Desulforapulum autotrophicum HRM2: one gene and its partner. The protein of the gene in region 2 interacts with the protein of the main gene of each other region in a pairwise test. Links are inferred from orthologs where the notes say so. Each region holds a gene or a part of one and is shown on either strand. Other genes may lie near its edges. The genes, in order: HRM2_RS20005 and lpdA.

Evidence for each region.
Region 1: the proteins of lpdA (region 2) and HRM2_RS20005 interact in binary tests that used the Escherichia coli proteins (3 or more experiments, as listed by UniProt). The link is inferred for Desulforapulum autotrophicum HRM2 from one-to-one orthologs.

Annotation. Positions count from the first base shown.
Region 1 is NC_012108.1:4,557,031-4,572,019, forward strand. Bases 7,976-10,947 are described here. They hold HRM2_RS20005 (ATP-dependent helicase), read right to left. Parts: upstream 10,406-10,947; coding sequence 8,546-10,405; downstream 7,976-8,545. Other genes in these bases: HRM2_RS20000 (transporter substrate-binding domain-containing diguanylate cyclase), read right to left, coding at 7,976-8,478; HRM2_RS20010 (phosphomannomutase/phosphoglucomutase), read right to left, coding at 10,428-10,947. Also shown: HRM2_RS19970 (SNF2-related protein), read right to left, coding at 1-105; HRM2_RS19975 (PA4780 family RIO1-like protein kinase), read right to left, coding at 217-1,065; HRM2_RS19980 (alanyl-tRNA editing protein), read right to left, coding at 1,243-1,680; HRM2_RS19985 (hypothetical protein), read left to right, coding at 1,851-2,867; HRM2_RS19995 (HD-GYP domain-containing protein), read right to left, coding at 3,240-4,640; more of HRM2_RS20000, read right to left, coding at 4,672-7,975; more of HRM2_RS20010, read right to left, coding at 10,948-11,783; HRM2_RS20015 (undecaprenyl-diphosphate phosphatase), read right to left, coding at 11,832-12,662; hcp (hydroxylamine reductase), read left to right, coding at 12,910-14,553; HRM2_RS20025 (HD domain-containing protein), read left to right, coding at 14,630-14,989. UniProt on the Escherichia coli protein: A helicase with DNA-dependent ATPase activity. Unwinds DNA duplexes with 3'-5' polarity. Translocates on single-stranded DNA with 3'-5' polarity. Initiates unwinding more efficiently from a nicked substrate than double-stranded DNA.
Region 2 is NC_012108.1:2,847,413-2,862,387, forward strand. Bases 7,357-10,314 are described here. They hold lpdA (dihydrolipoyl dehydrogenase), read left to right. Parts: upstream 7,357-8,097; coding sequence 8,098-9,531; downstream 9,532-10,314. Other genes in these bases: HRM2_RS12430 (aminomethyltransferase family protein), read right to left, coding at 7,357-7,869; HRM2_RS12440 (Lrp/AsnC family transcriptional regulator), read right to left, coding at 9,679-10,122; HRM2_RS12445 (ABC transporter ATP-binding protein), read right to left, coding at 10,191-10,314. Outside these bases: pyk (pyruvate kinase), read left to right, coding at 1-1,197; HRM2_RS12400 (hypothetical protein), read right to left, coding at 1,201-1,449; lipA (lipoyl synthase), read right to left, coding at 1,596-2,462; lipoyl(octanoyl) transferase LipB, read right to left, coding at 2,471-3,232; aminomethyl-transferring glycine dehydrogenase subunit GcvPB, read right to left, coding at 3,217-4,704; aminomethyl-transferring glycine dehydrogenase subunit GcvPA, read right to left, coding at 4,704-6,035; glycine cleavage system protein GcvH, read right to left, coding at 6,052-6,450; more of HRM2_RS12430, read right to left, coding at 6,562-7,356; more of HRM2_RS12445, read right to left, coding at 10,315-10,904; HRM2_RS12450 (ABC transporter ATP-binding protein), read right to left, coding at 10,904-11,677; HRM2_RS12455 (branched-chain amino acid ABC transporter permease), read right to left, coding at 11,677-12,987; HRM2_RS12460 (branched-chain amino acid ABC transporter permease), read right to left, coding at 13,016-13,930; HRM2_RS12465 (ABC transporter substrate-binding protein), read right to left, coding at 14,273-14,975. UniProt on the Escherichia coli protein: Lipoamide dehydrogenase is a component of the glycine cleavage system as well as of the alpha-ketoacid dehydrogenase complexes.

The DNA of each region.
Region 1 (14,989 bases), 1.7 Mb from region 2 along the record:
AAAGTTGACAGTCAGGGTTCTTGAATCACTGGTAACAAGGACGCCAAGCCCCAGTTCCGGTTCCATTTCGCTGGTAAAGCGCTGGCCTTTTTTCAATTGCATCATGGGTATAAGGGTTTCCAGGGGATTAAAAAAGGGGATGTATGCCAGAATTTTTAAGGATTGTCAATCGGTGGCAGGTGGAAACCCGTATCAAACCCCTGACGACGCGGCCTTTTAATACGTCTCTTCGGCCCTGCGAAGGCGTTCCTGTTCTTCTTCCCAAGCCTCTTTGATCTCCTTGAGCACGGCATCCACATCGGCGGTTTCGCTGCTTTCCTCGAACTGACCGGTCAGCGGGACTTCGGGATTTAATTCGCCACCCTCGTAGCGCGCCCAGATTTCCTTGGCAAAGGGTTTGCCCGCAAGTTCCGGGGCAAACCGGGCGTAATAGTCGGTGATATTGGTGACGTCCCGTTCCAGCATCCACTGGGCGTGGTTGTTGGCTGTGGCATCAACGGCCTGGGGAAGGTCGATGATCACCGGGCCGGAGTCATCCACCAGCACATTAAATTCAGACAAGTCACCGTGAACGATTCCGGCAGAGAGCATCTGCATCACGTATCCCATGACAACGGCATGGTCCTGGAGCGCCTTTTCAACGGACATGGAAACATCGCTCAGGCGGGGAGCAACCTGGCCCTCGTCGTCGGTGATGAGTTCCATGAGCAGGACGCCATCAAAGCAGCCATAGGGCTGGGGAACCCGCACCTTGACACTGGCGAGTCGATACAGGGCATCCACTTCGGCAGTCTGCCACACCTGTTCCTGCTGGTTACGGCCGAACTTGGATCGTTTTTCCATGGCACGGGCCCGGCGGGTGTTACGCACCTTACGCCCCTCCTGGTATTGTACGGCCTGCCTGAAGCTGCGCTGGTCAGATTCCTTGTAAACCTTGGCACAACGGATCTCGGAACCGCAACGTACCACATATACAGCGGCTTCTTTGCCGCTCATCAACTGGCGGAGGACTTCATCCACCAGACCTTCATCAATAAGGGGTTGAATTCTTTTCGGGATTTTCATAGGGCTGTTATACCTTATCACGGCTCAAAATGGAATACTAAAAACCAAACTGCCCCCCGGGACCGGGGGGGATGGACCCGCTTCATAGGATCTTTAACTTTCTGACTTTATAGCCCAATGCCCCTCCTGGTGGATCCCCTGGAGTCCTCCGGCCATTGTGGTATTGCCCTGGCAGAATTATCGGTTCAGTTTAAAACGGATCCTGAGTACGCCGTCCTTAAAATCCGAGGTCGTAATTCGAAAGGTGCCAAGTTCCGACGTTTCCGACACGTGGGTCCCGATGCAGGGACAGGCATCATAATCACCGATGCTTACGATGCGTATCTCGTCGGAACGGCCATCTGGAAGGCGACTCAGGTTGAACCGTTTGTCTGCCTCAGCCATGGGGATACAGGTGTCTGTCACTTTCATATTGGCACGGATTACCCGGTTCACCTGGGACTCAATTTGGATCAACTCCTCCGGGGTGAGGGCTCTGGTAAAGTGATAGTCGCACTTGGACTTCTTTCGTTCGATGTGTGCGCTGAAACAACGTCCGCAGTTGAACAACTGGTCCATGGTACCGTTAAGAATATGTTCTGCCGAGTGCATTCCCGGATCAATGGATTTCTTCAAAACTACTTCCTTCTCGTTTAAGGTTTGATATGTTATTGATCAATAGTCAGGGCTTTCCTTCACCTGGGACCACAAATTTTATAAAGTGGTCTTTAACCGATACTGTTAACCACCCTGAAGGCCCCCTATTCTTATAACATGTTTTCCCTGATGGCAAATGAGGATATAAAATGAAAAAACACCGATGTTTGACGCTTGTCTGCTGTCTCAAAAAACTGTGCCTGCTGCTGATCGTCCTGTCACTGGGGATTTTTGCCTCATGTGCAGCCAGGAATACGATACGGCCTGGGACCGACACCCTGACCATCTCTGCAAAGGCCGATGGAACACTGCAGGCGAAACGCTCTCCGGTTTTTGTCATTGAACATCCCGAAGAGCCCTACAATCTCATTGGGATGCCCAGGGCCTGGGTGACAGAAGATTTAACCGAAAGGGTCGGTGTTGACCCTGGACACCCCACGATCTATTACGAGGCAAGAAATTTCCAAACACCCCGGTCATCCTACCGCAACCTGATATTCAGGGTTCATTTTGAAAAAGTACCGTTAAAGCTGTTCCCCTTTTATCTGGTGGCCGGTAAAAATGTCGGATTGTTTGTGGTCGTAACCCTTGACGCCAAAGATCGGCCAATCCTCTATACGCTGGTTCACACCTGCGGCTGCTATCTTGCCTTTATCCCAACGTCATATATGCCGGAATATGCATTTCCCCAACCCTGGAATAAAAGTCGGCAAAAGGTTTATTCAGAGGACCTTCCAGGGATGCTCAAATACCCACAACATTTCGATGAACGAACAAGGCTGGTGATCACACTCCGGCATGGAACCCACAGGGTAAAAGATGTTCGGCTGTATGACATGGCAGCGCCTGGGTCACCCCATGGGTCAACCGCAGCCCTGTCCCCCATGGAATCCCTTGAAACATTATGCCTTGATGATGGGAGGTTCACCTCTTTTTTTGAGACATCGGGCCCGAGAAAGGGGTATGTCAAATCAAGCACAAAAATATGGGAAAGACTTTTCATGGGTTGGTGGGCATTTGACTGGCGCGTCGGGGAAGATAAAAAACTCGGTAAAAACAGGGATGATGCAATCTTGTTTTATACCAGCCTTACACCCTGGAAAAAAGACGCCTCGGATATGCGGGATTTCAGCACTTTTCTAAAATTCTGGGGATGGAATCTATAGACGAGCCCCCCTTGTTCAATATTTTAAAAAAATGGTTCCAGATCTAAAATGGTCATTGACATTCTGGAGAAAAGCTCTTAAAAGAGTATTCAATATCCTGAATCGGATAGGATCAAAAACATCGGGCGATTAACTCAGCGGTAGAGTGCTATCTTCACACGGTAGAAGTCACTGGTTCGAACCCAGTATCGCCCACCAATCCATCTCACAATCAGCGTATCCCCTGTCATTATTTTTTTGAACAACTGTTTTGGTTGCGGCAGTCAAGCCGACTCCCTACAATCCGATTGTGACCTTTCTGTTCAACAAATTTCAGGTGATAAAGATTTTAAACCGCCTGTATCAACATTTTAAAGGATCAGGATTGAGGGATTAAAAATAGAAATCCTTTAAAAGTACCATTGGCGGAAATGACAGCTCAAACACTACCTTCCGGGTTCCAGGATCAAAAACAACGCAATGTATATCGGTTCCCAAGGTTGAGCAGGAGTTGATAATTGCCCCCAGACAATTCTCTTTGCAGTGCTCTCTTTGCTCAAACGTTAAGGATAATTTTTTACAATATAGATCCAGGATCTCGTCATTGATTCTGAACTTGAGATTTTTAGGAAGAACCTCCTGTATCCAGAAACCCACAAACGCCTCTAAATACGGGGGGTAAAACAACCCGTATTTTTGATGACTGCTGATCATGATGGACAGGGTTGCCCCGATGGAAGATGCCTTTTTGTAAACCCGGGGGGATGCAATGGCCTCAAAGGTGTCTGCAAGGCTGATTAAACGGTAATATTTCTTGGTTGAATGGTAAATTTCATTGAGCTTTGTCTGGGCCCCAGGTGTGAGATATTCGTAAAACGAGGTATGGGTGTCACTCATGATTCCATAGCTCTGGGCCAAAGATTTGTTTTCCTTGACATGGTGCAGAGCCATGGCAAAAGATTCAAAATTGAGATCCTGTTGATTGTTGGAGGCAAACAGATAGGAGAACAGCACATGGCTTTTCATGATATCGTTTTCCAGTTGGGTCAGCCGTCCCTTCTTGTACAGTATTTCTTCGGGCACAAGGACCTTTCCCCCGTCATGGCCCATGCAGATGATACTCAGGGTTTCACAATCAGAATTATCAAAATCATCCAGTTTCCTGGCAAGCATTAGCGAAAGCCATGTGGTTTTTACGACATGCTCGATGGTTTCACCATTTTCCGATTTTCCCAGGCCCAAAATCCGTTTCTCGTTGTCAATTATCTTTTTCAGGGCCATGGCCGTCCACAGATACTGGTCCTGGGATGTAATGGCGCTATTGGCAAACGCCAGGTATCCTGCCACTAATTCATCGTGGGCGTGGAAACGGTCCATTTTACACGAGGCCAGGGTTTCGCGAAGAAAGCCCTTGAGTGTTTTTTGCATGGCCGGGATCTCTTTTTTGTCCATGGCGTTAAAAAAATCATGCTTGATTTTCATGATCTGTGCCATTGCAGAATCAAGGGCATTGTTTCGTTCTTCTTCAGTGATTTCTACCCGATTAACCTTGAAATTAATTTTAAGCTCGTCAAAGATACGAAGCAGATCCATTGTAATCCGGGTATTAGCTGCGGCAATCAAGTCGTTTTTATAGTAGGTGTTGACGGCAAGCTGTTTACCAAGAATCGGCTTTAAAATAAATTTATATGCATCTCGAAAGCTGCGTTTATCTGCATCTTTGAAGATCGTTTCATCTTTGGCAAGTTTTCCAAGGGGAAAATATAAAAACCCGTCACTCTTCTGTTTAGTCAATTTTTTATTCATAAGATGTTAGAAACAGGAATCACAAAACCGATTCCACCCGGTTTCTGCCCCCCTCCTTTGCAAGGTACATGGCCCGGTCAGCCCGGGCAATGAGATCGGCCTCTGAATCGCCGTTCCCGTACTGGGCCACGCCAAAGCTTCCTGTCTGGGTTATCACATGGGGAAAGATCTGTCGAGCAATGGATTCTCTGAGATGTTCCGCCAGGCTGAGGGCGCCCTTGAGATCCGTATGGGGACAGATGACCATAAACTCCTCTCCACCCCACCTGCCACAGATGTCGGTAGATCGGATATTTTTATCCATGGTTTTTGCCATTTGAATCAGAACCGCATCCCCTGCCTGGTGCCCATGGGTGTCATTGACCTGTTTAAAAAGGTCTATATCCATTAAAATCAAGGAAAGGGGATAGTTGTATCTTAACACCCGCCCGATTTCTTCAAGCAGGGTGTCATCAATCTTCATGCGGTTGTAGAGTCCTGTAAGCCGGTCCGTGACAGAAAGCTGTTCAAGCTTTGCATTGGCCTCAGCCATCTGCCGGTTAAAGGCTGAGAGTTTACGATTCCAGAAAAGAATACCAGAAAAAAGCAGGGCAGTAATAAACAGGTACCGCCACATGTTTTTGTAGTTAAACCTGTGCTCAAATCGGAGGGTGACCCATTTCTGATAAATCCCGTCCACCTCTTCCCTGGTCAGGGAATCCACAAGCTTTCTCATGATGCGATTGAGTTCCACTGACTTTTGCTGGGTTGCCATACCGATGGATTTTAACCGATCCAGGTGACCGACCACCTTGAGATTGGAAAGGCCCAGTTTTTCGATATAGTTGGAGGCAACCGGAAGATCGACCACAAGGGCGGACAATTTTCCCGATGAGACTTCGAGCAACCCCCGGCCCACGCTCCCCACGGTCTTGAACTCCACCAGGGGAAAGCCTGCCACAAGGGCCGGCCCAAGATCACTGTCCCGTACGATTCCCACATCCTTGCCGGCCAGGTCTCCCAAACCCTTAATAAAGGGGAATGACTCATTCACAATGATTCCCACGGAAAGGGAAAGATAGGGTTCGGTAAGACCCAGGTTTTCGTCCACAAGATGGGAAACGGCCACCATGGGCAAAAGGTCGCATCGGCCGGACTTCAGGGTATCAACCGCTGAAGCATTGGCGGCTGTCGGAACGTATTGAAAGGGAACGCCCAGTTTTTTTTCAAAGAGTGGAATGAAGTCGGCCACCATTCCGGCCGGTGCACCGCCCTCATCCCCCTCAAAGGGCATGGCGTCCGAATGAATGGAGAATCGTATCTTTTTTAGATTTTTCAAAAAGGCCTCTTCCCCTCCCGAAAGTTCAAGGGTGCCGCCTCTGTTCCAGTGGTTCTGTTTTGCCTGGCCAAACCACTTGACCTCAAGGCCTGCCATCTCCCCTGGAGAAACCGTTTTCAACGCCTTGTCCATAAGATCCATGAGCTGGGGCCAGTCGTTTCGAACGGCAATGTACATGGAGGCGTTGCCAAGATTGTCAAATTCATCAAAGGTGAAGGCCTTTTTAAGCGAAGAGAACCCATACTTTTTCATGAAATAATGGAGAACAGCCTCTTGTTCAATGGTGCCAAAAGCCCTTCCCTGGGACACCTCGGACAGGGCTTCCATGGTGTCGGCTGTGTATATGAGTTTGATTTCCGGGTGGTGCAGTCGCAGATAATCGACCACGGCCCATTTTTCGGGCATGGCAAGGGTCTTGCCGTAAAGCGACCTGATGTCGGTCACGGGCGGGGCATCCTTCCGGCACATCAGCACATGGGGTGAAGAATAAAAGGGCAGGGAAAAAAGGGCGTGCTTTTCCCGCTCCTGGTTCCGGGTGAGACTGTGGAGTACATCAATCTTTTTGTCGTAGAACAGGGTCACGGTCTCATCCCAGGTATGGTCCGGGACAAATTCCAGATGAATGCCGATACGATCGGCCACAAGCTTTAGCAGGTCAACACCAAACCCCCGGGCTTCACCATCCACATTGAGATCAAACGGAGGCCAGTTTTCCTCGTTTCCCACACGGATTACCTGGTGGTTTACCAGGAAATCCTTTTCACTGTCCGTCAGATGAATTCTCAACCCCGTACTCCCCGGCGCCGGCAGCAGCCACTTGTCCCTCAGGGATGCAAGCTCAGATGCGGTAACGGCAGCCATTCCCTTTTTAACGATGGTCAGAAGAACGGGCAGGTTCACCCTGACCCCGATCCTGAGGTCCTCCTTTGTTTTCCCTTCAAGGGCGATGGCTCCGGCAGAACGTACATTGGTGAGGTTCAGTTTCCTGATGGTACTCAGACCATCGCCCAGGTTGATGATAACGGCATCCACAAGGCCTTCTGAAAGTCCCTGCATCAGGGCCTGGGTATCGGCAAGGGCAACAATATTAATTTCAGGATAACCGGCAAGGGCCTCCTTGAAGTAAACATCCCGGACAATGCCCACGCGTCGTCCAAAAAGCTGGGAGATGTTGAAATAAAAACCAAATTCATTCCGGGTAAACAGGGTCAGGGGAATGGTGTAGTACGGTGGGGAAAACAGGGTAAACGATTGGCGGTCACGGTCAAACGAGATCCCATCGATAAGGTCCACCTTCCCGGCCTTAAACCGATCCAGGTTGGCTGTCCAGGAGCCGAATTCCGACGAAAATTGAAGCCCGGTTTTTTTGGCCAGAAGCCCGTAATAGTCATGGGCAAACCCTTGGTGGCCCTGGTCGGCAACAAAGGAAAAGGGTTTGGAATTATCCTCAAATGCCACGGTTACAACGGGGTGATCGGCCAGGAATCTTCTTTCCAACCCGGTCAGGGATACCTGTGTCAGGGGGGTCATCCCTCCGGAGGGGTCAAAGATAAAACCACTCAGGTCATAGTCTGAATCAGCCATGCCAAGGGAAACAAAGGTGTCGGCGATTCGCTGGAGGCTTGAACGATCCATGGTCCCCAGGTCATAGGTGGCAGGAAGGACCCGTTTTTTAACGGCCCGAACGCCAAGAATCAGGGTCTCAAGGCTCTTCTTTGGAACATGGGCTGCAACAAGGGCTGCCGTCACAGCCTCATCCTGGTCCATGGCAAAGGCCCATCCCCGGCAACTGGCCTCGACAAAACGCCTTGCCCGGTCTGAATGGTCTGCAAGGGACTCCTTTGAGGTGAAAAGGCTCTGGCCAAGGAAATCGGCCCCGAAATCCGACGGGGTAAAGACCGAATACCTCCTGCCGGGGGTACCCACAAAGGGCCGGTCCGTTACATGGAGCACCATGGCGTCGGCCTTTCCCCGGGCAAAACCATCGACATCAAAGGTGGAGGGGACCCAATTTAAGGTCCCAGGATCCAACTTGCCTGCCTTGAACATATGGGCAAGCTCGGCAACCTTACCCATGGCTGGATCGCCCATGACGGCCTTTCCGGCAAGGTCTGACACCTGCTCAATCTCCGGCCTTGCCACCACAAAAACCGACGATCGCTTTAAAAAGTTAGACAGCAGAACAATGGGTCGCCCCTTCATGGCCCCAAGTACAAGATCAGACTGCCCAAGGCCATAATCGGCCCGTCCGGCCACTACTTCCCGGACAGGATCGGTATGGGGTCCTGGTTCGACAAATCGGACATCAAGCCCCACTTCCCGGTAAAACCCCTGGTCTTTTGCGGCATAAAACCCGACAAACTCGGCATTGTGCTTCCAGTCAAGCTGCAGGATCACCGTCTCAAGATCGTGTGTGGCGCACCCACCCCTTTGAACACCCAGGACAAACACAAGGACCATGGCCGTTATCAACGCCATCCCTCGTATACAAAAACCAGACTGTCCCATGATGGTATCCTTACTTCACATATTTTACAGTTGCTAAATCGTGACGGACCAAGGCTTTACCTTACACTCACGCCATACATTCCTCAATCTGATCGATGAACCTTGACCGCATGGCAAACTGACCTTTTCGATAATTGGCATGGGAAAGATAGAGAAAGCGTTCGGCCCTTGTCATGGCAACATACATGAGTCGTCTTTCTTCCTGGATGGCCTGCTCTCCGGCATCAATGGATCGCCAGTGGGGGAAAAGCTTTTCCTCACACCCGACCACGAACACCGTGTCAAATTCAAGTCCCTTGGCCGAGTGGATGGTCAAGAGGGCCACCCCTTCCCCGTCGTCATCCTCGTCCTTGGTGTCCTCCCGAATCAGGGCCGCCTCTTCCAGATACTCAAGGATGGTGGATTTCTCCCGTGCCGTGTAGACCAGCTGTTCGATGTTCTCCTTTTTAGAGATAAATTCAGCCTCGGTCTTGACCTTTTTCTTCAGGTAATCAAAGTAAGCTGTCCCATCCAGCACCCGCTCCATGGCCTGGTTGGGCGGCAGGTCCCAGAGGGAATCCAGCAGCTCAAGGAGCTTTGAGAGCTCACCATGGATCTTGGGGGTCAGCACCCGCTCCTGGACCATTTTTCTGGCAGCACCGGACAGACTCATCCCCTCTTCTTTCATGGTGCCGATCTTCTTGACCATGGCTGGCCCGATCCCCCTTTTAGGGGTATTGATGATCCGCTCAAACGAGACGTCGTCGTTGGGAAACTGGGCCGCGCTCAGATAGGAATTGATGTCCAGAATTTCCATCCGTTCAAAAAAACCCTGGGCACCCATGAGGCGGTAGGGAATTTTAAACATCCTGAATATCTTTTCAAAGGCAAGGGAACAGAACTTGGTGCGGTAGACCACGGCAATCTTGTCAAAATCAATGCCTTCACCCTTGCAGTTCAAGGCCTTGAGGCGCTTTGCAACCCATTCGGCCTCTTCACCTTCGGAAAAAAACTCGTGGATTTCGACCACCCCTCCCTTTTTCTGGGAGAAACACTTTTTGTCCATCTTGTCGGCATTAAAATCAATGAGCCCGTTGGCCGCCTGGACAATTTCATCGGCCGACCGGTAATTCTCCTCAAGGCGAAAAATCCTGGCATTGTCATACCGGTTGGAAAACTGAAGAAAATGGTTAACATTGCTGCCCCTGAACCCATACACGGCCTGCCAGTCATCCCCCACGCAGAAAAGATTACCGTGATCACCCAGCAAAAGCCTGGTAAGTTCGTCCTGGAGATTGTTGGTATCCTGGTATTCGTCCACAAGGATGTGGGTGAACTGTTGCTTGTACCGCTGCTGAATTTCGGGAAAATCCCTGAGAATGTCCCGGGTTTTCAGCAGGATGTTGTCAAAGTCAACCAGGTTGGCCTCAAACAATCTTTGTTCATACGCCTTGTAAAGATCAACCACCCGGATTATGCCCATCCTCGGGTGCTCGTCAAAATAACGGTCTGGATTGGCCGAATTCTTTGCCCTTGAGATGATGGAGATGAGATTGCCGGCATGCTTTTTTTCAAGGTTGTTGTTCACAAGGATCTCCGTCACGATCTTTTTCTGCTGGTAAATCGAGCAGATCTGGATGGGAGATGAGTAACCGATCTCATGGCTATGGGTCTTGAAAATAACAAGACAGGCCGAATGGTAGGTCCTGACCCAGGGAAACTTGGCATACCCAAGGCCGGACAGTTTATAAAGGCGACTCTTCATCTCCTGGGCCGCCTTATTGGTAAAGGTGATGGCAAGGATTCTTGTGGGATCAAACCCCTGGCCGATGAGGTGCATGATCTTTGCCGTCAGGGTCCGGGTCTTGCCGGATCCTGCCCCTGCAACCACAAGGGCGGGTGACCCCGTGTGAAGGACTGCCGTCTGCTGCTGTTCGGATAATTCCATTGGTTTTTACTACTTAACTCCCTTAGGGTGTCTTGGAAATGATCTTTTCAAGGGCCGTCTCAACCATGGATCTGATCTCAACAAGCCTTTGTTGTGTTAATGCCTCAAACCGCAACACCAGGGCAGGCTGGGTGTTGGAGGCCCGCACAAGCCCCCAGCCGTCGCCAAAGAGCGCCCGCATGCCATCAATGTCAATGACCTCGTGGGTCTTTTTAAACTGCTCTGTAATGGCGGCAACTACGTCAAATTTTCTGGAATCGTCACATTCAACCCGAATCTCAGGGGTGGTAAAGGTGACGGGAAGATCTTCAATCAGCTGGGATACGGTCCTGCCCGTATCAGCAACAATCTCAAGAAGCCTGCAAGTGGCGTAGAGGGCGTCGTCAAAACCGAAATACCGATCCTTAAAGAACATGTGGCCGCTCATCTCACCTGCAAGTTCGGCATTCGCCTCTTTCATCTTCTTCTTGATCAGGGAATGGCCCGTCTTCCACATGATGGCCCGGCCCCCGTGTTGTTCAATGTCATTGTACATGACCATGGAGCACTTGACCTCAGAAATAAAGGTAGCCCCGGGTTTGCGCTTGAGAATCTCCCTGGCAAAGATTACCATGAGCTGATCCCCGTAGATGATGTTCCCGTGCTCGTCGACTACGCCGATGCGGTCGGCATCCCCGTCATACCCGACGCCCAGATCCAGTTTTTTTGCTTTGACAAGGTCAATGAGTTCAACCATGTTGGCCTTGACCGTGGGATCTGAACCGTGGTTGGGAAAAGTGCCGTCCATGTCGCAGTAAAGGTCATGGACCTCACATCCCAGACCTTTGAGGACCGGCAGGGCCGTGACGCCGCCCGTGCCATTGCCCGCATCAACGCCGATGCGAAGGGGTCGTTTCAGGCAGACATTCTCCTGAATATAGGCCATGTAGGGGGTGAGGGCATCGCTGATTTCAATGGTTCCCCGTCCCTGTACATATACGCCCGAGTCGATGATCCGTCTCACCTCCTGGAGTCCCTGGCTGTGGATACTGTCAGGCCCGTTCATGAGCTTGAATCCGTTATACTCGGGCGGGTTGTGGCTGGCAGTCACCATGGCACCACCCTGGGCGTTGAGGTGGTGGATGGCAAAGTAGAGCACGGGCGTGGGACAGACACCAATATCAATGACATCACATCCGGTTGAAAGGATACCCTCGATAAAGAGGACGGAATAATGATCGGAAGTTAATCTGCAATCCCGGCCCACAACCACCCGTCGATTGTTGTCCCGGTCAAGGAGGGTGCCATAGGCCCGACCAATTTTGACCACATCTTCATCCACAAACTCCTTGCCTGCAATTCCCCGGATATCGTACTCCCTGAAAATTCCCGGATTCATATTTCCTCCTTTTTAAACAATAATTCAGATATCATTCACGATATGCCCCTAGGCGACAAATCCTGCTATAATTGAAATCAATCCAACGACCCAGCAATAGGGGGCAAAAAGATAGAATCTCCCTTTTTTGACAATTTTCAACAGCGCCACCAGGGCCAGTGTGCCGACGATAAAAGCGGTCAGGGTGCTTAAAAGGGTCACTGTGTCAAAACCTGCACCAGTGGCAAAAGACTCTTTGAGACTCAATATCTCTGCACCGGCAATGGCGGGCATGGACAGCAGAAACGAATACCTTGCCGCTGTTTCCCGCTCCACCCCGGAAAAAAGACCTGCTGCAATCGTGGCACCTGATCTGGAAATCCCCGGAATCACGGCAACCCCCTGGCAGACTCCGATAAAGAGGGCCGTTCCAAACCCAATCTGTTCGACCTTTTTCCCCCCGGGTGTTGAATGTCTGGTCAACCAGAGAAAGGTTCCCGTGACCATGAGCATGCTGCCCACAATCACCAGAGAAGAAAATAGAGCATGGACATAATTTTTCAGAATCAGCCCGATAACTGCCGTTGGAATGGATCCCACAATGATGAGGGCCGCAAGCCGGACATCTCCATCTGCCTTGACAACCTGCTTGAAATTCTTCAGTGAACCCAGGTTCTGCACCAGCCGTCCAAGGCTGACGACCATGGCCTTGATCTCTTTAAAAAAGACAAGGGCAACGGCAAAAAGGGTTCCCAGGTGAACACTGATGTCAAACGAAAGGGCAGGTTCTGTAATGCCAAAAAAATTCTGGCCCAGTACAAGATGGCCCGATGAACTAACCGGTAAAAATTCTGTAAGCCCCTGTAGAACGCCAAGCACAACACCCTGATATAATTCCATATCCACTCCACCACACCCTTCCTGTAAGATTTATCCAACCCTGTTCAAAATTCGGCACAAAAAACAGCACCATTCTCTGCCGCAACCTAGGTAAATATCGTCTATGGCAAAAAATATCAAGATTTGATTGGTTTGAATAATTTTCTATTTACTTGATATAGATCAAGGAAATCCTTAACTTAATCAGATAATATCTATTTCACGGTTAAAGAGTTCCCACACAAACAACCATTCAAGGAGGACGACCATGTTCTGTTTTCAATGCCAGGAGACGGCAAAAAACAAGGGATGTACCATCAGCGGGATGTGCGGCAAGAAAGAAGAGACGGCAAACCTTCAGGATCTTTTGATTTTTAACCTCAAAGGCATCGCCGTTCTTACCCTTAAGGGAAAAGCAGCTGGGGTGGACATGACCACAGAGGCCGCAAGGTTTGCTTCAAAGGCGCTGTTTACCACCATCACCAATGCCAACTTTGACGATGCAAGCCTTGTTGACTGGGTAAATCAGGCCGTTGCCCTTAAAAAAAATATTGCAGACAAAATCAAGGGCAAAATCACCGGAGCGCTCCACGACTCAGCCACCTGGATGTCCACCAATGTGGACGAATTCCAGGACAAGGCAAAAACCGTTGGGGTTCTTGCCACAAAAAACGAGGATGTCCGCTCCCTGAGGGAGCTTCTGATCATCGGCCTCAAGGGCATAGCGGCCTACGCCGAGCATGCAGCGATTCTGGGCAAGGAAAAAGATGAGATCTACACCTTTATCCTTGAAGCCCTTGACTCAACCACCCGGGATCTGAGTGTGGATGAGATGGTGGGTCTGGTACTCAAGGCCGGTGAGATCTCAGTGGTCACCATGGCGCTCCTGGACGAGGCCAACACTTCAACCTATGGCAATCCCGAGATCAGCGAGGTCAACATCGGTGTGGGTGACCGCCCCGGCATCCTGATTTCAGGCCATGACTTGAAGGATATGGACGAACTGTTGAAGCAGACCCAGGGAACAGGGGTTGATGTTTATACCCACGGAGAGATGCTGCCGGCCAACTACTATCCTGAATTCAAGAAATACGACCACCTCAAGGGCAACTACGGCAGCTCCTGGTGGAAACAAAATGAGGAATTTGAGTCGTTTAACGGCCCCATTCTCATGACGACCAACTGCATCATTCCCATCAAAAAGAGTAACACCTATGGGGACAGAATATTCACTACAGGCGTGGTCGGATATCCCGGTCTTGAAAAAGTTGCCGATCGTAAGCCGGGCGGAGCAAAAGATTTTTCAAAAATTATCGCCCTTGCAAAGACCTGCCCTGCCCCCCGGGAGATCGAGACAGGCACCATTGTCGGTGGATTTGCCCACAACCAGGTGCTGGCCCTGGCCGACAAGGTGGTTGCAGCGGTAAAATCCGGCGCCATCAAGCGCTTCATTGTCATGGCCGGTTGTGACGGCAGGCAAAAGGACCGGGCCTACTTTACCGAGGTTGCCGAAAAGCTTCCCAAGGATACCATTATCCTCACGGCAGGCTGTGCAAAATACCGGTACAACAAACTAAACCTCGGCGATATCGGCGGAATTCCAAGGGTGCTTGATGCGGGACAGTGCAACGACTCCTACTCCCTTGCCGTCATTGCCCTGAAACTCAAGGAGGTATTTGGCCTTGATGATATCAACGAGCTTCCCATCAGCTATGACATTGGCTGGTACGAGCAAAAGGCGGTTGCGGTTCTTCTGGCCCTTCTTCACCTGAACGTGAAAGGCATACGACTTGGACCAACCCTTCCTGCCTTTATTTCTCCTGCGGTACTCAAGGTGCTGGTGGAAAATTTTAACATCAAGCCCATTGGCGATGCCGAGGGTGATATTGCAGCCATGATGCAGGGAAATTAACGATAGAATGACATTCGGGGTCAGGTCCTTATACTTAAACAGGCCTGACCCCATCAACCCACAAAGGAGGCCCTCCATGAAATGCCCGGGTCAAGATACCCAGTACTGGAATAAGGAAGCCATTTTCGAAACACCTTGCCCTGAATGCGGCACCATTATTGAATTTTTCAAGGATGACACATCCCGGGTATGCAAGGGATGCGGCAAGCGGATGGTAAACCCGAAACTGGATTTTGGTTGCGCCTCCTATTGCCAATATGCAGAACAATGCCTCGGTACCCTTCCCAAAGAGTTCCTGGCCAACAGGGACGATCTTCTAAAGGACAGGGTGGCCGTGGAGATGAAGCGTTATTTTCACACGGATTTTAAGCGAATCGGCCACGCCACAAGGGTGGCACGCTATGCCGAAGCCATTGGTAAGGCCGAGCTTGGAAAT
Region 2 (14,975 bases):
GCCGACACCCCCCTCACCGTTGCCTATGGGGATTTTATCCAAATCAAGGGAGCTCCGGACGAACGTTCTGCAGGCAATATCATCTATGTCTCCTACCCAGGTTTTGTAAATGACGTTCCCGTGGGAACCACCATCCTCATTGATGACGGATCCATCGCACTTACCGTCAAGGAGAGGAACTCAGATTTCCTTACCTGTTTTGTGGAAAATGACGGAATCATCTACGGCAGAAAAAGCGTCAACATCCCAGCCGTCCATGTGAAGCTGCCTGCCTTGAGCGAAAAGGACAAGGGATTCATCCGGTTTGCCGCAGACAACCATGTTGACTTTATTGCCCACTCCTTTGTCAGGCACAGGGAAGATGTGCTTGCCGTTCAGAGAATCCTGGACGAACGAAAGAGCACCATCAAAATCATTGCAAAAATCGAAAACAGCGGCGGAGTTGAAAACATCGACGAGATACTCGAAGTGGCCTATGGCATCATGATCGCCAGGGGAGATCTTGCCGTTGAGATACCGGCCGAAAAGATCCCTTTGGTTCAAAAAGCCCTGGTGCGGCGCTGTATTGAGAAACGGGCACCTGTGATTGTAGCCACCCAGATGCTCCATTCCATGATGACATCCCCCAGACCCACACGGGCCGAGGTGTCGGATGTGGCCAATGCCTGCCTTGATTCAACCGATGCCCTCATGCTTTCCGGGGAAACGGCCAGTGGCAAGTATCCGTTGTTAGCCGTTCAGACCATGGCAAAAATTGCCAACGAGGTCGAGACAAACCGGAGCACCTACATCAACACCCCCTACACCCTTGAAAACAAAATAACCGGTTACCTGGCAAAGTCGGCGGTCAAGGCATCCATGCGTCTAAACACCGAGGCCATCGTTGCCGATTCCATAACAGGTACCACCATCCGGGCCATTGCCGCCTATCGGGGAGACAACCCCATCTATGCCCAGACCTATGATGAAAAGGTAATGCGTGAACTTGCCCTGAGCTTCGGGGTCCATGCCGATACCATTCAAAGGGAGGAGGCAACCACCATTCCCATTAGAAAGGCAATCCTCAGGCTCATCGAACAGGGTATCCTCAAGGAAGACACCCTGATAACGGTTCTTGCCGGTCACTTTGGATCAGATCATGGCGCCTCTTACATTGAGATAAGCACGGCTAAAAGAATGATGGCAAGGGGATGCTAAATCCTAGAGCAACAGCTTGTTCTGTTCCGCAAGCATATTCCATTTGTTCAGGGGAATGGAGGTGATCTTTGTAAGATCATGGTTGGGTATGAGGCCAAAGTTGGGGGATGCGATATAAACTACCGTTGATTTACCAGGGGTCAGTTCTTCCTGACCGCCATCCTGAAGGGCAATGCGTTTTCCAACGAATTTTAATGCCTTGTCTCCCAGGCCTTTAGTCTCTTTTGGGGTATAGACGGCTTCATAGTACATTTTAAAATCCTCTCAAAAGTAGATGCCAACTAACAAATCAACGGGAAAAAATATATACCGAATATACCGCATCCAAAGGATTAAATAAAGATAAATCAGCAAACAGTTTCACCCGAATCAACCCGTTGAACAGAAGCGCAGTATTTCTAATTGTGAGAAAAAAGGGCCTGGGCTTCAAATGAGCTTCTAACAAACGGACCCGATGCAACAGTTTTAAATCCCATTCCCAGTGCCAGCTCCTTGAGATCGTCAAATTCGTCCGGTGGATAGTAGCGATCCACGGCAAGGTGGGCCTTTGACGGCTGAAGGTACTGGCCGATGGTGAGAATACTACATCCATGGGCCACAAGATCCTTCATGGTCTCCAGAAGTTCTTCCCGTGTTTCACCCAGACCCACCATTAATCCTGATTTCACAGGAATGGCTGGATTTATCTGATGTGCCCGGGCAAGCAGTTCAAGGGAACGATGGTAGATCGCCTCAGGCCGTGCCGTCGGATACAGGGATGGGACTGTTTCAATGTTGTGGTTTAGCACCTCAGGCCGGGCATCCATAACTGTTCGAAGGGATGACTCACTGCCGCCAAAATCAGGAATCAGCACCTCAACCCCGATCAAATCGGGCAGGGTTTCCCTGAGGGCTTCAATGGTCCTGACAAAATGGGCCGCTCCCCCATCTTCAAGGTCGTCCCGGGTGACCGAGGTGATCACCACATAGGTTAGTCCTAGGGCAAGGGCTGCCCTGGCAACGGATTCAGGCTCCGTTGCGTCGGGCGCCAAAGGTTTTCCGTGACTGACATTGCAGTAGCGGCAATTCCGGGTACAAAGATCCCCAAGAATCATAAAGGTTGCCGTGTGGTTTGCGAAACAATGCCAGATATTCGGGCATTTTGCCTCCTGGCACACCGTGTGGAGGTGTGCACCCTGAACAAGCTTTCTCACCCGTTCAAATTCAGGCCCCCTTGGAAGGGAGCGTTTGAGCCAGGCAGGTTTTGCAGTGGTTTGAGTGTTCATTTTTTTCCTCAAAAAAGAGTTTCCAAATGGTGAACCAGTCGGTGTTTGGCCCTGTCAAGGCCAGTAGAGCCATCAAGTCCATTGGATTTTTCCTGGCCAATACACTCCCTTTGGATGGATGTCATGGAAACGTCGGTCATGCCACAGGGATTTATCCAGGAAAAGGGGGCAAGATCCAGATTAACATTCAGGGCAAGGCCGTGGAACGAGATGTTGTGGTGTATGGCAAGGCCCACGCTGCCGATCTTTTTTTGAACCCCCTGGCTGGTTACCCAGATACCATGATTTTTCGAATTTCGACCGGCCCTGACATCAAAATCAAGGCAGGTGTCGATCATGGCCTGTTCAAGGGTGTGGACAAAATCAGCCACCCCGATCTTCGCCCTTGCCAGATCCATGATGGGATAAACCACCACCTGGCCCGGTCCGTGGAAGGTGATATTACCCCCCCGGCCCGTTTCAATCACACAGATTCCCCGGGTTTCAAGGAATGCATCATCAACCATGAGGTTTTCCCTGCCGCCCCTTCGACCCAGGGTAAAAACAGCCGGGTGCTCGACCACCAGAATCACATCTGCTCCATGGGGGTCATCAACCTTTTGAGCGACAATTTTTTTTTGAAGGACAAAGGCAGTCCCATAGTCCATCAGGCCCAGGTCCTGAACCCGGCGACAACCCTGACCCCCCCGGGGGGTCTTAAAGACCGAACCCATTGGACGGCCATTCGTGGCTCGTCCTTTGGCCGACCCATTGTTTAACCGCACAGGCATGGCTTCCTTGCCGCTGTTACCTCGTCCAGGCGTTGCATCTTTGGCAGATGGGGGGCGGACCTGACAAGATCGGGGTTTGTCCGGGCCTCCTCGGCAATGGCCTTGAGGGCATGGATCAAACCATCAATGGTCTCCTTGGATTCCGTCTCTGTGGGTTCTATCATCAGGGCACCGTGGACAACCAGGGGAAAATAGATGGTCGGCGGATGGAACCCGTAATCCATGAGCCGTTTTGCCATGTCAAGGGTGGTCACCTTGTGGGGAGCCTGGCCCTTGTCGCTGAACACACATTCATGCATACAGGGCCTGTCATAGGCAAGATCAAGGGTGTCCTTAAGACTCTCCTTGATGTAGTTCGCGTTGAGAACGGCTAACTGGCTGACCCGTTTCAACCCGTCGGGCCCCAGGGATCTGATGTAGGCATAGGCACGGACAAGGATTCCGAAATGACCGTAAAAGGTGAGCATCCGCCCAATGGAATCCGGGCCCTTTTCCTTGAACGAAAACCCCTTGTCATCTTTGACTATCCGTGGTCCCGGCAAGAATGGCACCAGCTTCTCCACCACAGAAATGGGTCCGGACCCGGGCCCACCACCCCCGTGGGGAGTTGAAAAGGTCTTGTGCAGATTGTAGTGGACCACATCCATGCCAAGGTCACCGGGTCGTACTATGCCGAGAACCGCGTTCATGTTGGCGCCGTCTCCGTACACAAGGCCACCTTTCTGGTGAACGATATCACAAATTTCTTTTAAGTCTTCTTCAAACAGCCCCAGGGTATTGGGATTGGTGATCATTATCCCTGCCGTGTCCTCGTCCATGGCATCGGCAACAGCTTTGGGGGTCAGCATACCAAGTTCCGAGGATGTGATGTTCACGGGCGAATATCCGCAAAGGGCTGCACTTGCGGGGTTGGTTCCGTGGGCCGTGTCCGGAATGAGAATCTTTGTGCGCTGGCGTCCGTTCTTTGCATGATAGGCGTGGATAATCATCATTCCTGTAAGCTCACCATGGGCACCGGCTGCAGGCTGCAAGGTGGTGGCTGCCATGCCTGCAATCTCGGCAAGGAATCCTTCGAGGGTATGCATCAGCTCAAGGGCGCCCTGGGAAAGATCCGGGTCTGCCAGGGGATGGGCTGCGGCAAATCCAATCCTTGCCGCCTGGACATCGTTGGTCTTGGGGTTATACTTCATGGTACACGACCCAAGGGGATACATGGCAGAATCAATGCCGATGTTCCATTGGGAAAGCCGAGTGTAATGCCGGACAACATCAAGCTCATAAAGTTCAGGTAACTCGGGTGCTTCGCCCACAAGGTCAGGGTCAAGGGGGGATACTTCAACATCCGCCAGGGGAATTGAGATGCCGCATCGGCCGGGTTTACTCTTTTCCCACAACAGGGGTTCCTTGAAAATCAATCCTTGGGTGCCATTGCCGGTTTCTGGTTCTAGGCCGGTTTTGTTTGGGGTTTCCATTATTTCACCTCCCTTGCCAGGGTTTCCATATCCTGCCTGGAAAAGACTTCGGTTGCGCAAAACAGATAGTGGTTGGCCAGGGCCGGGTAATAGGGCTCAAGGTCAAGGCCTGCCACCATGTTGAAACGGGTTTTAAGGGTCTCTCGCTTTTCCCTGAACCCGTCATTCACCTTTAAGACAAACTCGTTGAAAAAGGGTCGGTCAAAGGCCGGTTCAAGGCCTGCATCCTGGAGGGCAGCCTTCAGGAATACGGCCTTGTCATGGTTGATCTGGGCGATTTTACGCATACCAACCCTGCCGGTAAAGGCCATGTACATGCCCGCAGCCATGGCGTTTAGCCCGTTGTTAGAACAGATGTTGGAGCTGGCCTTTTCACGTTTGATGTGCTGCTCACGTGTGGCAAGGGTCAGTACAAATCCGGGTTCGCCAGCCATGTCTGTGGTTTTTCCCACATAGCGGCCGGGCAGGGCGCGCATGAGATTTTTGGTGGACGAGAGGATTCCAAGGCCCGGACCGCCAAAACTCTGGGGGATACCAAGGCTCTGACCTTCGCCGGCAACCAGATCTGCGCCAAAGCTTCCGGGGTTTTTCAGTAAGCCATAGGCCAGGGCTTCGGTGAACGAGGTGATAAACAACGCTTTTTTTGAATCAGCAATGGCCTTGACACGGGCAAGATCCTCAATGCAGCCCAAAAAATTAGGGCTCTGCACGGCAATGCCGGCCACATCAAGGGTATCAAGCAAGGAAAAGTCGGTGGTGCCGTCGGGATTTTGGGGAAGCTCGACCATGGAATAGCCGGCCGGCGTCAGGTAGGTTTTGATGATTTCCCTGTGAAAGGGATGAACCAGGCTTGAAACGGCCACGGTTCGGGTCTGTTTATTTTTCCTGAGTGCAATTAACAGGGCCTCGGCAAGGGCCGTTCCGCAGTCATAGTGGGAGGCTGTGGCGATATCCATGCCTAAAAGCGCGGTGATCATGCTCTGGAACTCATAGATACCCTGGAGGGTACCCTGGCTGACCTCGGGCTGGTAGGGAGTGTAGGCCGTTGCAAACTCAGATCGACCGATCAGATAGGAGAGGGCGGAAGGGATGTGATGGCTGTAGCTGCCGGCCCCAATAAACACCCGGGACCTTGAAGCTGCCCCCATGGAACCGGCAAGGGCCTCCATGTGGTCGTTCAGAGCCCACTCGTCCATGGCCGGGGGCAGATCAAGGGGCTCCCTGACCCTGAACTTTTCAGGTATTACGGTGAAAAGATCCTCAAGAGAGTCCATGCCCGTGACGGACAGCATCTCTCGTATGTCCTGGTCTGTATGGGGTAGATAGCGCATGGTTTTATCCTTCGTTTTATCCTTCTAAAGATTCAAGGTAGGTTTTCTTATCCATTAAAAGGTCCATCTCAGCGACATTGGACGGCTTGACCCGGATGATCCATCCGGCACCATAGCAGTCGTTGTTGACAAGTTCAGGGGCATCTTCAAGCCCTTGGTTAATCTCCACAACTTCGCCGGAAACAGGCATATAGAGCTCTGAAACCGCCTTTACCGATTCAACAGTACCAAACTCATCCCCCTTTGAGAAAGAGGTCCCGATTTCAGGCATCTCCACAAAAACAATCTCCCCAAGCTGATCCTGGGCATAGTCGTTGATGCCGATGGTGAAAACCGTGTTCTCGACCTTTGCCCACTCATGGTCCTCGGTGTAGCGTACATCTTCCGGCAGATTCAGTTCATTAATTTCTTTCATTGGCTTACCTCCTTATCGTTTTTATATGAAACACTCACCGAAGCTTCATCAGTGGAGGTGTTTCAGACTTCGTTGTGGCCGGATACCATCTATCGCTCCGGCCGTGCCGGTTTATATAAAATTACTTATCTTCTGCCGCGCCGTACGATGGGGACGCACGTCGGTTACAAGGGTCACAGTCAGGGTTCGTTTGTTCTCCTTGAGCACCACTTTGCTACCCATCTCCAGAGGGCTTTTTACCCGGATAAAACCGCAACTGAGCCCTTTGGGAACAAACCCTTCGGGCCGGTCAGGCGAGGTAATGCTGATAATCTTCTGGTCAATCCACCCGATGCCCATGTCCGTTGCACAGGTCAGCACATTGCCCAGCAGGTTGCCCTCAAGATCAAACACCTGGGCCTTTTGTCCCGACGACACCTTTCTAAGATTCTCGCCCACAAAGGCATGGGTGTAATAGGCATCTTTGGGATCAAGCAACGCCTTGTCGCCGATGAACGCCTTGGTAAATCCGGACCCGTCGGGTTTTAGTGACAGGGCAAACATCCATGGATGGTTGATGAACTTCCACGATCCGATATCCTGGTGGGAAAGGGGCAGCACTGCGCCTGCCCGCAACGAGTCCCTGGCCCCAAGTCCGCAGGGGATGACATTGTACGACCGGTCCTGCCCAAGGATGTCGGTCCAGAGATCAACAGCCTTTTCAGGGGCAATGAAAATCTCAAACCCGAATTCACCGGTGTAGCCCGATCGGGAAAGCAGCACCGGGGTGCCGTCGGTGAGCACCACCTGGGAAGACGGACTGAATGCAGGATCCATATGCCCCTTAAAGGAAAAGTAGGGCATGGTATCAAACACCTGTTCCGGTGATTGGATCAGATGCTTGAGAATGCGCAACGAATTTTTTCCCTGGATGTCGATCTTGGCAATCTTGCCCGTGAGGTCTTTGATGACCACATCAAGTTTTTTTCCATGCCCGGCAAGATGGGCTGTCACTGTTGCACCCATGCCGGCATTAACGCAGACCATAAAATCCCCAGGCCCAATGCAATAAACAATAGCATCATCTACCGTATGGCCCTGTTCGTCAAGGATGGCACCATACACACACCTTCCCTGGGCAAGACTGGCAAGATCCCGGGTATGGCAGCGCTGGAGAAGGGCCAGGGCATCGTTGCCCCTGACCGTCACACAGGCCATGTGGCTTGTGTCAAAAATGCCTGCTGATTCAAGGACCGCAAGATGTTCATTCTTGACCCCTGTTTCGTACCAAAGCGGCATGTCAAAACCGCCGAATTCGGCCATATTGGCGTTGTTCTCCCTGTGCCAGCGGTTCAACGGTGTGGTCTTAAGCATGTTTCCCATGGTGTTAACCTCGCTGTTTTTTGCATTTTTGTTCGTAACTTGAGTTTGATCTTTCATGCATTTCGCAGTAACGTGTTTATAAAATAAGAACATTTTATTAAAAAAATAGCAATTGCGATTAAAGATAAATCCATGAAAGACTATTTAGTTACAAATTGATCTTATAGTCAATTAAATTATTGTTTTTTTAAATTATTGGAAATATATATATTAAAAATTGATTGATTCAACTATATTATCTTTAATAAATCTCAATAGCCACCCCTGAAAAACTAAGGAGAAAAGATGGCAGAGCAAATAGCAATCATTGGTGCAGGCCCTGGCGGTTACGCGGCAGCCTTACGGGCGTCATCCCTTGGGGCAAAAGTAACCCTGGTTGAACGAGAGGGGGTCGGCGGGACCTGTCTCAACTGGGGGTGCATCCCCTCTAAAATCATGAAAACCACGGCAGACCTGCTGTTGAAGTTCAATGAAGCGCAAAAATATGGCATCAATGTTCAAGGCCCGGTGGCACTGGACATGGTTGCCCTGATGGCAAGAAAACAGGCCCTTATCCAGACCCAGCAGCAGGGGATTCTTTCCCTGCTCAAAAAGGGCAGGGTTACCGTTCTAATGGGCAGGGCAAAGATCAAGGCCATGGGCCTGTTAACGGTGACCGACGATTCCGGCACCAGGACAGAGATTGCCTTTGACCGCTTGATCCTTGCAACCGGAACCATTCCTCTGAATGTCCCGGCCTTTGCATTTAACGGGCGGACCATCCTTTCCAGTAACGATCTTCTATCGCTCAAACAGATACCACCATCAATCATCATCGTTGGCGGTGGGGTAATCGGGTGTGAATTCGCCTTTATCCTCGCAGCCCTTGGTTCAGCCGTCACCGTTGTGGAAGCCATGGATCGCCTGCTCCCCCTTGATTCCGTTGACACAGCCTGTTCCAAACTCCTGTTGCGGGAGATGAAGAAAAGAAAGATCAAGGTAATCCTGGACCGGAGCGTCACCACCTGTGAACCCCATGACAGGGGCGTCAGTGTCATGGTGGGTGCCTCACCCTTTTCAAACCTGAAAACCGGTGCAACGGTCACGCCGGTCAAGATCGAGGTGTCTGCCATGGCTGTCTGCATCGGCCGCACACCCCTTTCAAAGGATCTCGGACTTGAAGCCATTGGCCTTAAAACCGATGGGCAAGGGTGGATTCCGGTTAACGACGCCATGGAAACAACGATCAAGGGTGTCTATGCCATCGGCGATATCACAGGCCCAGCAAATATCATGCTTGCCCATGTGGCCACCCATGAAGCCATGGTAGCTGCAGAAAATGCCACAGGGGGAACCCGGACCATGTCCTACAATGCCGTACCCAACGCAATATTTACCATGCCTGAAATCGGGACGGTGGGCCTTTCAGAGGAAGGGTGTCAAAAAAAAGGAATTGATGCACAATGTTTTACCGTTAATTTCAGAGCCATTGGCAAGGCCCAGGTCATGGGAGAGATAGCGGGTGAGGCAAAAATCGTACTTGAACGACCGTCAGGCCGGGTGCTCGGTCTTCACCTGATCGGCCCCCATGCAACCGATCTTATTGCAGAAGGCGCACTTGCCGTAAAAAAGGGGCTCACCATTTCAGATCTTGCTGAAACCATACATGCCCATCCGACCCTTGCTGAAATCGTGTCGGAACTGGCACTCAAGGCCACGGGCAAGGCCCTTCACGGTTAGAGAACCGGCTGACCGAAAACCCGTGTTTGGGCAAAAAATTGCCCATATGCAAGGCGCAAAAAATTCTGAAACCGGAGCGTACTATAGTACGTGAGGATTGCAGGATTTTGCAGCAACGCCGCAGATGGGTGAGTTTTCGTTCAAACACTATAATACATAGGGCACCTTCATGTTAAACGACTTATAAACCACAAAAGTTTCAACAGAACCAACCCCCTCAACTGTGGAAATCTCGTCCGTGTAGAACTCAAGGAGCCCAAATCCGGGCTTTAACAGCACATGGACCATGAGGTCGTAGCGGCCGGTAACAACGCTTACGGAAATGACCCCGCGAAGATTGGATATCTCTTCGCCTTTTTTGACAAGGTCCATCTCTTTAAGCTTGATGCCGATGATAACGGTGTTATGACCGGGGATGGCAGAGGGGTCAATTCTTCCGCAGATATCCAGAATGCCCTCATCTGTCATCCGGTTAACCCTTGCCCGCACGGTGTTTTCTGTAATGTTGAGCAGTTCTGAAATAGCCTTAAAGGATTTGCGGCCCTCCCTTAATTCCTTGATGATCCTGATGTTGACCTTGTCTATTTTCATTTCACTCTCAAGGGTTCACGGCTACCCCAGCAAGGCTGCCGTGAACCCTGTCTATTCCGGATTAAAAATTACGCCCCAAGATAGGCTTTTTTTACCTCGGGATCAATCAGCAGATCGCTGGCCTTTCCCTCGAGCACGATGTTGCCGTTTTCAAGCACATAACCCCTTTGGGCAAATTTCAAGGCAAGCCTTGCGTTCTGCTCGACAAGCAGGATGGTGGTTCCCAGCCGGTTGATTTCCTTTAAAGCCTCAAACATGTCAAGCATGAGAAGGGGGGCAAGGCCCATGGAAGGTTCATCCAGAATCATGATCTTTCTGCCGCTCATATAGGCCCGGCCCACGGCCAGCATCTGCTGTTCACCGCCGCTCAGGGTTCCGGCCAGCTGATTCTTTCGTTCATCCAGCCTCGAAAAAAGATCAAACACCCATTTTTTGTCCTTGACCATCTGGTCCCTGTCTTTTCTTGCAAAACAGGCAAGGGTCAGGTTCTCCGTGACCGTCAGGTTGCCAAAGATCATCCTTCCTTCGGGAACATGGGAGATGCCAAGCTTTGAAACCACTTTGTCCGTGCTGTATTTAAGGATATTTTCACCATTAAATTTTATGACCGACCCGTGGACGGAGGGAATCATTCTTGAAATGGCCCTCAGGGTGGTGCTTTTACCAGCACCGTTGGCGCCGATTATGGTGACGATTTCCCCCTTGTCCACGGAAAAACTGATGCCGTGGAGGGCCATGATGTTATCGTATGCGACAGTCAAATTTTCTACAACAAGCTGCATCAGGTTAAATCCTCCTTGCCAAGATACGCTTCGATCACCTTGGGATTATTCTGGATCTCCTGGGGAGGTCCCTCAGCAATAATTTCGCCAAAGACCAGCGTTTGAATGTACTCACAAAGCTCCATCACAAATTTCATTCGATGTTCGATTAGGAAAATAGCCACCTTGAATTCCTGGTGCACCTTTCGGATGATTTCAATCATCCGGACAAGTTCGTCTGGAGTCATGCCGGCCGTGGGTTCATCCAGAAACAAAATTTTGGGATTAATGGCCATGGCCCTTGCCATCTCAACCCTTCGCTGGGCCCCATAGGGGAGATTTCCAACCTTTTGCCGGGCAAACTGGGCAATGTCGAAAATCTCAAGCAATCGAAAGGCATTTTCCTCGATCTCTTTTTCCTGGCGCCTGCAGGCAGGGGTATTAAAAAAAGCGCCCAATAGGCCGTAGGTGAGCTGGGAAAAGTGGGCCATCTTGATGTGGTCGAGCACATTCATGTGGCGCCATAAAAGAAGATTTTGGAAGGTTCTGCCAAGGCCCAGGGCGGCGATCCTATGGGTCTCCATGCCCTTGATGGATTGACCGTTGAGCATGATCGATCCCTGGGAGGGGGTGTACACCCCGGTGATCAGGTTAAAAATGGTGGTCTTGCCGGCCCCGTTAGGCCCGATCAGTCCGTTGATCTGCCCTGGTTCAATGGTGAGATTAAAGTCGTTGACGGCCCTGAGCCCGCCAAAATAATGGGTCATACCTTTGACCTGGAGAAGCGGTGACATTATTGGCGACCTCCTTGGCTTGACAGGACATTTTCGGTCTGATTATTTCCAGGTTGACGGTTTCTGGATCTCATGAGACCTTTAATGTTGAAATCCGTAAACGAGATAAGGCCGTGGGGACGAAAAAGCATGACCAGGATCAGAATCAAAGGAATAATAATCCATTTGAACAACTCAAGGGGCCGCAGGGCTTCGCCAAGGACCGAGATGCTCACGGCTCCAACAATGGAGCCCCAGATCGAATTGAGACCCCCGAAATAGACCATGGCAAGGATTTCGGCAAGTTTTTGAATGCCAAAGGTGGCAGGATTGACGTAGCGCAGCACATGGGCAAAGAGTCCACCTGCAATTCCAGCCCAGAAGGCGCCAAACATGAATGCCGTCATCTTTGTCTTGCGGGTGTTGACGGTCATGGAATCTGCAGCAGGCTCGTTGTCCCTGACCGCGTTAAGGGCCTTGCCCATGGTGGAACTGACAAAGTTGTTGATAATCCAGATGGAGATGGCCATCCAGGCAAACACCACGGGCAGCGAGGCATAGTTGGGCTGACTGCTCATGCCCCTGGGGCCACCCAGGACCTCCAGGTTCTCGATGGCGCTCTTGACAATGAACATAAATGCAAGGCTGATGATGGCCAGGTAATCTCCCCGGGTTCGAAACGAGGGAATGGCAACGACCAATGATCCAATGGAGGCCACAAAACCGCCTGCAATCAGAATCAAAGGAAACATCCAGGGACCCAGCCAGGCCGGCAGAAGGGCCGCACCAAATAGTTTGTCATCGGCAAAAAAAAGCAGGGTCAGGGCCGATGAGGTGTAGGCACCAAGGGCCATGAACCCCGGATGGGAGCAGGAAAATTCGCCCTGGTATCCGTTGATAATGTTGATACTGATGGTCAGAATCACCGACACCATGGTCAGTTTCAGCACCAGAACCCTGTAGTCGTTGATGTCTGCCCAGATGTGAAGCACCCCGTAAAAAGCTGCAAGATGAACCAGGGTCGCAATCACCAGGGGTAAATGCTCAAGCAGGCCTGCCAGCCGGTTTGTCAACGGAGCCGTTAATTTTGCCACAAGGATGACGGGCACAGTGTAGATCAGAAGGTCATAGGCAATGACGCTGGGGATCATCATGGGATCCTTGAACATGATGAGGGTGCCGAATATGGCCGGAATTTTTGGCAGACCGAGGTAGTAGGAGGCGGCATCCCCGAGGAAATATTCCAGGGTTGCCGCAACAAAAGCGCCCAGAATCCACCCCAGAAGCGGAACCGTTCCAAGGGATCTCTTTATCTTTTTTATGGTTTCCATTTGCTGTCCTGTTGAATAGGGGTTAACGCTAGAGCCTTAGACTTGCACTGTGGGCCATTCCAAAAAATCCCCTGGGTCGAAAGGTGAGGATGACAAGAATGATCGAGTAGGCAATCAAATCCCTGAAGGTTGAGGGAAATATCATGGCCACGAAAATTTCAATGAACCCGAGCATGTAGCCGGCCAGGGCCGCGCCCATGATGGATCCCCTTCCACCAAGGATGGCTGCAACAAAGGCCTTCCATCCAATGAGAATACCCATGTAGGGGTCAAGAACGGGATAGGCCTGGCCGTAGAGGATTCCTGCAACCGATGCAAGCCCTGCACCAATGGCAAAGGTGAGGGGAGCAATAACGTTGATGGACACCCCCATGAGGGGAACAGCAAGGAAATCATAGGACATCGCCCGCATGGCCATGCCCCACTTGGTTTTCTGGATGAAAAGATGCAGCCCAAGCATGAGAAGAAGGGAGATCACAACGATCATCACCTTGACATTGGTCACATAGATACCGCCAAAATTGTAGGTGATCGATTCGATCAGGGGCGGAAAACTGAAACGCTTTGCCCCCAGAATGATGAGGTTGCCCGTCTCAAAAATGATACCGATCATGAGTCCTGTAATGGCGGCCGAAGCCCTTGGCGCACCCCGGAGGGGCCTATAGCCCACAACTTCGACAAACACGCCCACAAACGAGGCAAGGAACATGGTGATGACCACGGTGAAGATAAAGATGAGCCACCCCGGCATGATGGCGGAAAAAAGCGTCAGAAAAAGGGTTGCCACGCCAAACCCGATATATGTCCCGACCATGAAGATATCGCCGTGGGCAAAGTTAAACAGCATCAGAACGCCGTAGACCATGGAGTATCCAATGGATATCACGGCGTAGAAGCTTCCCCACTGCAGGGCGTTGATCAGGTTCTGAAGAAAATAATCCATTGACCGGCTCCTGTTGATTCGTAAAAAATTAAAATCTTTATAACCGTCATGGCCGGAGCATGGTATCTGCTCTGGCCACAACAAATGATACACTCCTCGGATTGCAATGCTTCGATGGGAGTTCTATATAAAAAAACGTAAAAACTGCCGCCGGGCCGTTTTTTGGGCCGGGCGGCAGCAGAATGTTCCTACTTACTGCCCGACCGAAAACCCGTGTTTGGATGAAAACTTGCCCAGATGCAAGGCGCAAGCAAAGCTAAAACCGGAGCGTACTGTTGTACGTGAGGATTTTGGCTTTGTGAAGCAACGCAGCAGGTGGGTGAGTTTTCGTTCAAACACTATTTACTCGGGGCAGATGGATTTATAGAATTCATACTCACCCTTGTCACTGATGCGAACGATGACAGCACACTTTTTGGGGTCTCCCTCTTCAGTGAAGGTCATGTTCCCGGTGATACCTGCAAAATCCTTGATGGTTGCAAGGGCGTCACGAACGGCCTTACGGTCTGTTTTGATCTTGCCAGTAAGTTTACCTGTTTTTTCAATGGCGGCCTGGGCAAGGCGAAGGGCATCCCAGGTCAGGGCAGCCACATCATCGGGCACATATCCATAGGTTTTATTATACCGGTCGATGAATGCCTTGGTTTCGCCCTTGGCACCGGCTGCAGCATAGTGGGTGCTGAAAAACTGACCATAGCAGGCCTCGCCACACAGCTCGATCGTTTCGGCAGATCCCCAGGAATCGCTTCCCACAATGGGTCCTTTCCATCCAAGGGCCTTGGCCTGCTGAACGATGAGGGCAACCTCGTTGTAGTACTGGGGGGTGAACAACACCTGGGCGCCGGACCGACTGATCTTTGTCAGCTGGGAACTGAAATCGGTATCCTTGGTGGTAAAACTTTCATAGGCAACCACAGATCCTGGACCGTGGAGCTCTTCCCAGGACTGCTTAAAGAACTCAGCAAGTCCCTTGGGGTAATCGCTGGCCACATCGTAAAGCACGGCAGCCTTGTCAAAACCGAATTCCGTGGTGATGAACTTTGCC